One region of the Mycobacterium sp. 155 genome, then DNA from elsewhere that is predicted to be linked to it. Evidence: riboswitches for the same ligand, from Rfam matches in the RefSeq annotation. Region 1 holds a riboswitch; the other holds the start of a gene.
The links. A riboswitch is a leader RNA that binds a small molecule or an ion and turns the genes downstream of it on or off. The one in region 1 is predicted to bind cobalamin.

Region 1 (3,404 bases):
CCCCGTGTTCAAGCTGACCGAGGAGGAGACCACTCGGCTGCTGCGCATGGAGGACGAGCTGCACAAGCGGATCATCGGCCAGGAAGATGCCGTCCGTGCAGTTTCGAAGGCCATCCGTCGCACCCGCGCCGGCCTGAAGGACCCCAAGCGTCCGTCCGGCTCGTTCATCTTCGCCGGCCCGTCCGGTGTCGGTAAGACCGAGCTGTCCAAGGCCTTGGCCAACTTCCTGTTCGGCGAGGACGACGCGCTCATCCAGATCGACATGGGCGAGTTCCACGACCGCTTCACCGCGTCGCGGCTGTTCGGTGCCCCTCCGGGGTACGTCGGCTACGAGGAGGGCGGCCAGCTCACCGAGAAGGTGCGCCGCAAGCCCTTCAGCGTCGTGTTGTTCGATGAGATCGAGAAGGCCCACCAGGAGATCTACAACAGCCTGCTGCAGGTCCTGGAAGACGGTCGCCTCACCGATGGCCAGGGCCGCACGGTCGACTTCAAGAACACCGTGCTGATCTTCACCTCCAACCTGGGCACGTCCGACATCTCCAAGGCCGTCGGGCTCGGCTTCACGCAGGGCGGTGGGGAGAACAACTACGAGCGGATGAAGCAGAAGGTCAACGACGAGCTCAAGAAGCACTTCCGGCCGGAGTTCCTGAACCGTATCGACGACATCATCGTGTTCCACCAGCTGACGCAGGACGAGATCATCAAGATGGTCGACCTGATGATCGGCCGGGTCGCCAACCAGCTCAAGACCAAGGACATGGCTCTGGAGTTGACCGACAAGGCCAAGGCACTGCTGGCCAAGCGTGGTTTCGACCCGGTGCTGGGTGCTCGGCCACTGCGTCGCACCATCCAGCGCGAGATCGAGGATCAGCTCTCGGAGAAGATCCTGTTCGACGAGGTCGGTCCGGGTCAGCTGGTCACGGTGGACGTCGAAGGTTGGGACGGCGAAGGTGCCGGCGAAGACGCGAAGTTCACCTTCGCGGGCAAGCCGAAGAGCGCCAGCCAGGATGGTCCCGATCTGGCCAGGGCCGCTGCGACAGCGGAATAATCGCCACGAAAATGCCCCCGCCAATGGCGGGGGCATTTTCTTATCCACATCAGAATCCAACGGGGAAAGGGCTTTTGCCATGCTCATCGTCACCACCAACGACCTTCCGGGGTGGGAAATTCAGCGGGTCTGCGGCGAGGTCTTCGGACTTACCGTGCGGTCCCGAAACGCCTTCTCTCAGATGGGCGCCGGGTTCAAGAGCATGTTCGGCGGCGAGCTGCAGGGGATGACGAAGAACCTCGCCGAAAGTCGCAACGAAGCGATGGGCCGGCTGATGAACGAGGCCCGTGCCCGTGGCGGCAACGCCATCGTCGCGATGCGCTTCGACACCACCGAGATCGGCGACACCTGGACCGAGATCTGTGCCTACGGCACCGCCGTGCAGGCCGTGCCCGTCACCGATGCCGCCAAGTACACGGCGCAGCAACTGGGGTACGGCGGCTGATACCCATATCGGGCGGTTGGGCCGCGGGTTTACGATGCTCGAGTAATCGACGGTCGAAGGAATCTGGTGAGAATCCAGAACGGTCGCGCCACTGTACACAGTCAGACCCTGACGCCGTTACCTTTTTCAACCGGGACGCGTACTCCCGAGAGGAGCACTTGGATGACCATCTCACCGCAGACAGTGTCACGTGCGGTCGACTTGTCGGCCGCAAAGGCCGCGCTGTGGCTCAGCGCCACCGCGGTGCTGGCGCTTTTGGTTTACTATTTCGTCGGCATCGACCAGGGCGCGACATCGATATTCGGTAGCGATATGCACGTCCACGAGTTCGTGCACGACGCACGCCACTTCCTCGGCTTCCCCTGCCACTAGCGGGTAGCCGACATGGAAAAAAGAATAATCATCCGCGCGACGCTCTGGGGCGCCCTCGGCGGGCTGCTGGCCTTCATCTTCGCGCGAATTTTCGCCGAGCCGATCGTTCAGCGGGCTATCGACTACGAGGGCGCCCGTGACGAGGCGCAGGAATATCTCGATCACCCGGGCGGTATGCCGGGGATGGACGAAGGTGTCGAGCTCTTCTCCCGTTCGATACAGAGCAATGTCGGCATCGGTGTCGGGATGGTCGCCTTCGGCGCTGCGATGGGCGCATTGTTCGCGGTCGCCTACTGCGTTGTCTATAACCGGTTTCCCAAGCTGTCACCCGGAACGTTGGCGCTTCGGTTGGCGGCCGCGATGTTCGTCGCGCTCTATCTCGTACCGTTCCTGAAGTATCCGGCGAATCCGCCTTCGATCGGTCATTCGGACACGATCGGTGTCAGGACGGGTCTGTATCTGACGATGGTCGTGGTGTCGGTTGTCGCCCTGGCGTTGGCAGTCGGACTGGTCGGTAAACTGCGGCCGCGCTTTGGTTCGTACGGGGCGGTGCTGCTGGCCGGTGGTGCGTTCATTGTCGTGATCGCCGTCGTGATGTTGCTGCTGCCGTCGCTGGGGCAGCTGAGTGTCAATGTCGCGCAGTACGGTAACCACGCCACCGAGACACCGCAGCCGTTGCTCGATCCGCAGGGCAAGATCGTCTTCCCGGGATTCTCGGCCGACGATCTGTTCTACTTCCGGCTCTACTCGATCGGGGCACAGGTCATTCTGTGGGCGACCATCGGTCTGGGCTTCTCACCGATGGCCGACAAGATGCTCGGGGCTCCTGCGGATTCGGCCAGCGTCGCAGCGTGAGTGAGGTCGTCCGGCTGTCACTGGTATCGCATGCGATGACCGATGCCACGGCAGCCGGACGCTTCCCCGCCGACGAGCCGCTCAATTCGCTGGGCCACCGCCAAGCCGACGCGTCGATCGAGTTCGGTCCGGTCGACGGGACCTATTGCGGCCCCGAGAAGCGGGCCCGCCAAACCGCGGACCTGCTCGGTCTGCGAGCCGAGGTAGCACCACAATTGGCGGATCTGGACTGTGGCCTGTGGCGGGGAGATGTGCTCTCCGGGGTACGTCCGGCCGAGCTGGCCATCTGGCTCACCGATCCGACCCAAGCGCCCCACGGCGGAGAAACCGTCGTCGAGCTGATCGCTCGGGTGCGCCGGTGGATGGATGCCATGGCAACCCGGCGCGGCCGAGTGGTCGCCGTCACCCACCCCGCGGTGGTCCGGGCTGCTGTCCTGGTCACGCTCGAGGCCCCGCCGAAATCCTTCTGGCGCATCGATGTTGCGCCGGTGAGCCGCACCGTGCTGCATTTCCGCGGTCACGCCTGGACGCTGCGCAGCCCGTTGAGCTAGCCCACGGGGGCCATCGCGAAGGCACGCTTGGCGATCGACCACAGCCAGCCCGCGGCCGTCGGGCTGCGGAATTGCGGCCAGTTCAACTGGAAACTCACCACCCACGGTTGCCCGGTGTGGTCCACGGCGTACC
Region 2 (3,404 bases), 3.6 Mb from region 1:
ATGGCAGAGGTCTGCGGGTAGGACCCGATCGTGGTGGTGGGCAGGGTGGGCAGCTTGAGCCGATCCTGCTGCGCCGCCCGACGCTGGTCGGCGGGCCCGCGCTTGGCACCCGACGCAAGGATGGCCGAGATACGCGCACGGACCTGCTCATTGTTGAGCCGTGGATCGGACTTCCGCGATGCAATGGCCTCGTTGGATGCCGCGATCTCAGCCGAGATTGCCACACGGCCGTCGTTGAGCCCGCGGGCCAGGGTCACCACCTCGGTGACCTTCTCGAAGCCGAATGCCAGCCAACTGCGCAGCGCCGCGTCGAGGCCTTCCTCGGCATCGATGGTGTACGGCACGTGCAGCGTCGAGCATGAAGTAGAGACAGCGACGGCCCCCGCAGACCCCGACAATGTGGCCAGTTTGCCCAGTGCACCTTCCAGATCTGTGCGCCAGATGTTGCGGCCGTCCACCACGCCCGCGACCACGAGCTTGTCGGCGAGCTCGGGTACGGCCGCCAACGCCGTCCCCGAACCTGCGACCAGATCGATGCCGATGGCCTCGATCGGGGTGCTGGCCAGCGCGGGCAGGGCGTCGGTGAGCTCACCGAAGTAGGTGGCGACGAACACCGACGGCCGCTTGGTCAGCGCACCGAGCCGGGCATAGGTACGTCCGGCCAGCTCGGCAGCGTTGTCGAGAATGTCGGTCACCAGCACGGGCTCGTCGAGCTGCACCCACGTGACACCCTTGTCGGCAAGCAACTCAAGCAGCTCGGCGTACACGTCGACGAGCTCGTCGAGCCGGGCGATCGGAGCACCCGCGCCCTGGACCGCCTTCGACAGCGCCAAGAAGGTGATCGGTCCGACGATCACCGGTCGCGCCGGGATACCCTGGGCTGCAGCCTCTTCCAGCTCGCCCAACACCTTGGCCGGGTTGAGGGCGAACGAGGTGTCAGGCCCGATCTCGGGCACGATGTAGTGATAGTTGGTGTCGAACCACTTCGTCATCTCAAGTGGCGCGATCTCGTCGTTACCACGCGCCGCCGCGAAGTAGCGGTCTAGCTCGTCAGCCACACCGGCCACCCGAGGCGGTAGCGCACCCACCAGTACCGCGGTGTCGAGCACCTGGTCGTAGTAGGAGAAGGTGTTGACCGGGACCGAGTCCAGCCCCGCCGCGCCGAGCGATGCCCAGGTGTCGCGGCGCAGGGTGGCGGCGACGGATTCCAGTTCGGTGCGGTCGATGCGGCCGGCCCAGTACTTTTCGACTGCGCGTTTGAGTTCACGATTCGGGCCGATGCGGGGCGACCCGAGGATAGTGGCGGTGAAAGGTACAGCGGTTGTGCTCATGACGACGTCCTCAACGTACGACGGGAGGGTCACCGCCAGGAGGCGTCAAGCCGAGCACGATCACCCGCCACGAGTGAACCGCGTTCGGCCACTGCCCATTCCACGAGGCGATGAACCACCGGGCGCGGCGCGCCCGGTACAGCTGGCAGGTCTTCGGACTCGCAGGCCCGCACGGGAGTCCGTGCACCTAGTGGCCGTCGCTTCCCAGCCGCAGTTGCCTGCATGCCAGTGCTGATGACGGCGGTCGTTCCTGCATACCGCTGCGGGACAGTCCCGGATTCCCACCGGGTTCCCTCTCACGTCGCACCTGTGTGAGCGTGCCGCGTTCGATGTCGACACGGGCCTGGACCAGTGCCGACAAACCAGCTGCGTAACTCAGACTACCCGTTGCCGGGTCGTGAGGTCGCCGCGAAGCACAGATAACGAGATCTACAGGTCCAGCAGCGCCAGCTCGGGTGCCTCGATGAGGTTCCGCAGCTCGACCAGAAAGGCGGCAACCTGTGCCCCGTCGGCGATCCGGTGGTCGAACGCACAGGTCAATGCCATGGTCGGACGGGCCGTCACGATCCCGTCGACCACCACGGCCCGCGGCTTGAGCGCTCCCATACCGAGAATCGCCGCCTCCGGGTAGTTGATCACCGGCACCCCGTCGTCGAGCCCCAGCGCACCGTAGTTCGACACCGTGAATGTCGAGCCCGTGAGTTGCTGCGGCTGCAGCGATCCGGCCCGCGCACTGTCGATAAGCCGCGAAACCTTCTGGGCAAGTTGGCGCGTCGTGAGGTCGTGGGCATCGCTGACGACCGGCACCAGCAGGCCGCGCGGTGCGGCCACCCCGAACCCGAGGTGCACGGCGGCATGCTGATGGATGCGGGGATGCTCGTCGGCTACCACCCACGTCGAGTTCAGGATCGGATGACGACGCAGCGCGATGACAAGCATCCGCAATGTCAACACGAACGGGGTGACGGGCGGTGCATCGTCCGCGGCCGCGAGCCTATCCCGCAGCGCAAGCAGCGCCGTGCAATCCACCTCGACGCGCGCATGCGCATCGGGTATCTCACTGTGGGCCAATGTCATCCGGCGAGCCATTTCGGCCTGCACGCCCCGCACGTCGAGGAGTTCCGCGCCACCGGCGGCAGCCAGGACGTCGTCACGGGTGATGATCCCCTCGGGACCGGATCCGGGTGCCAGCGCAGTGAGGTCGACGTGCAGTTCTGCAGCGAGCTTGCGCACCGGTGGTTTGGTCCGCGGCCGTTCGGATTCCGGTGCAGACGCACGACGCCGGCTGGAATCCATGGTGTCATCGGCACCATAACCGACCAGGACCGGTTTGCGTATCGTGCTGGTGCCGTTCGTCGTCGCCGCCACCGGTGCGGATTCACTGGTCTCGATCCGCGCCAGCAGAGCCCCGACGGCCAGCGTATCCCCTGCTGCACCACCGAGTTCGAGGATCTGTCCCGCATAAGGGCTGGGGATCTCGACCTCCGCCTTGTTGGTTTCGACGGTGCACAGTGTCTGGTTCAACTCGACGGTGTCGCCGATGGACACATTCCAACTGGTGATGGTGGCGTCCTGGAGCCCCTCACCGAGATCGGGAACCAAAAATTCTCGGTTCACGGCTGCCCCATCGCACGCTCGACGCAATCGAGTAGCCGATCCACGCCCGGCAACCACAGCTTCTCCAACCGCGCCGGCGGATACGGCGTATCAAAACCGGTGGCGCGCAACACCGGTGCTTCGAGGTCGTAGAACAGCTCCTCGGCGATGCGCGCAGCCAGCTCGGATCCGAACCCGAGCGTGCGCGGACCCTCGTGCATCACCACCGCACGCCCGGTGCGGCGGACCGAGGCGGCAACCGTGTCGAAATCCAGTGGGTTGAGCGTGCGCAGATCGACGATCTCCAGGCTCCAGCCGCGTTCGGCGGCCAGATCCGCGGCGTTCAGTGCCGTAGCGACCAGCCCTCCGTAGGTGATCACCGTGACGTCTGTTCCGGCGCGCCGCACCGCCGCCCGCCCGAGTGGCAGCCCAGGGGTGGCGGTGTCGACGGCCTCGCGCGCCCAGTACCGACGCTTC

Region 2: it holds a riboswitch for cobalamin, as region 1 does, so the genes downstream of both, metE (5-methyltetrahydropteroyltriglutamate--homocysteine S-methyltransferase) here and B133_RS0120195 (CbtB-domain containing protein) in region 1, are expected to answer to the same signal.

The regions. Positions count from the first base shown of each region.
Region 1 covers NZ_KB892705.1:4,239,123-4,242,526, forward strand. Annotated here, with positions in the region: gene clpC1 (ATP-dependent protease ATP-binding subunit ClpC) at 1-1,048, shown strand, start outside; gene B133_RS0120190 (YbjQ family protein) at 1,128-1,493, shown strand; cobalamin riboswitch at 1,494-1,621, shown strand; gene B133_RS0120195 (CbtB-domain containing protein) at 1,656-1,865, shown strand; gene B133_RS0120200 (CbtA family protein) at 1,878-2,720, shown strand; gene B133_RS0120205 (histidine phosphatase family protein) at 2,717-3,271, shown strand; gene B133_RS0120210 (serine hydrolase) at 3,268-3,404, opposite strand, start outside.
Region 2 covers NZ_KB892705.1:591,450-594,853, reverse strand. Annotated here, with positions in the region: gene metE (5-methyltetrahydropteroyltriglutamate--homocysteine S-methyltransferase) at 1-1,331, opposite strand, end outside; cobalamin riboswitch at 1,458-1,667, opposite strand; gene B133_RS0102735 (dihydrolipoamide acetyltransferase family protein) at 1,761-2,948, opposite strand; gene B133_RS0102730 (transketolase C-terminal domain-containing protein) at 2,945-3,404, opposite strand, start outside.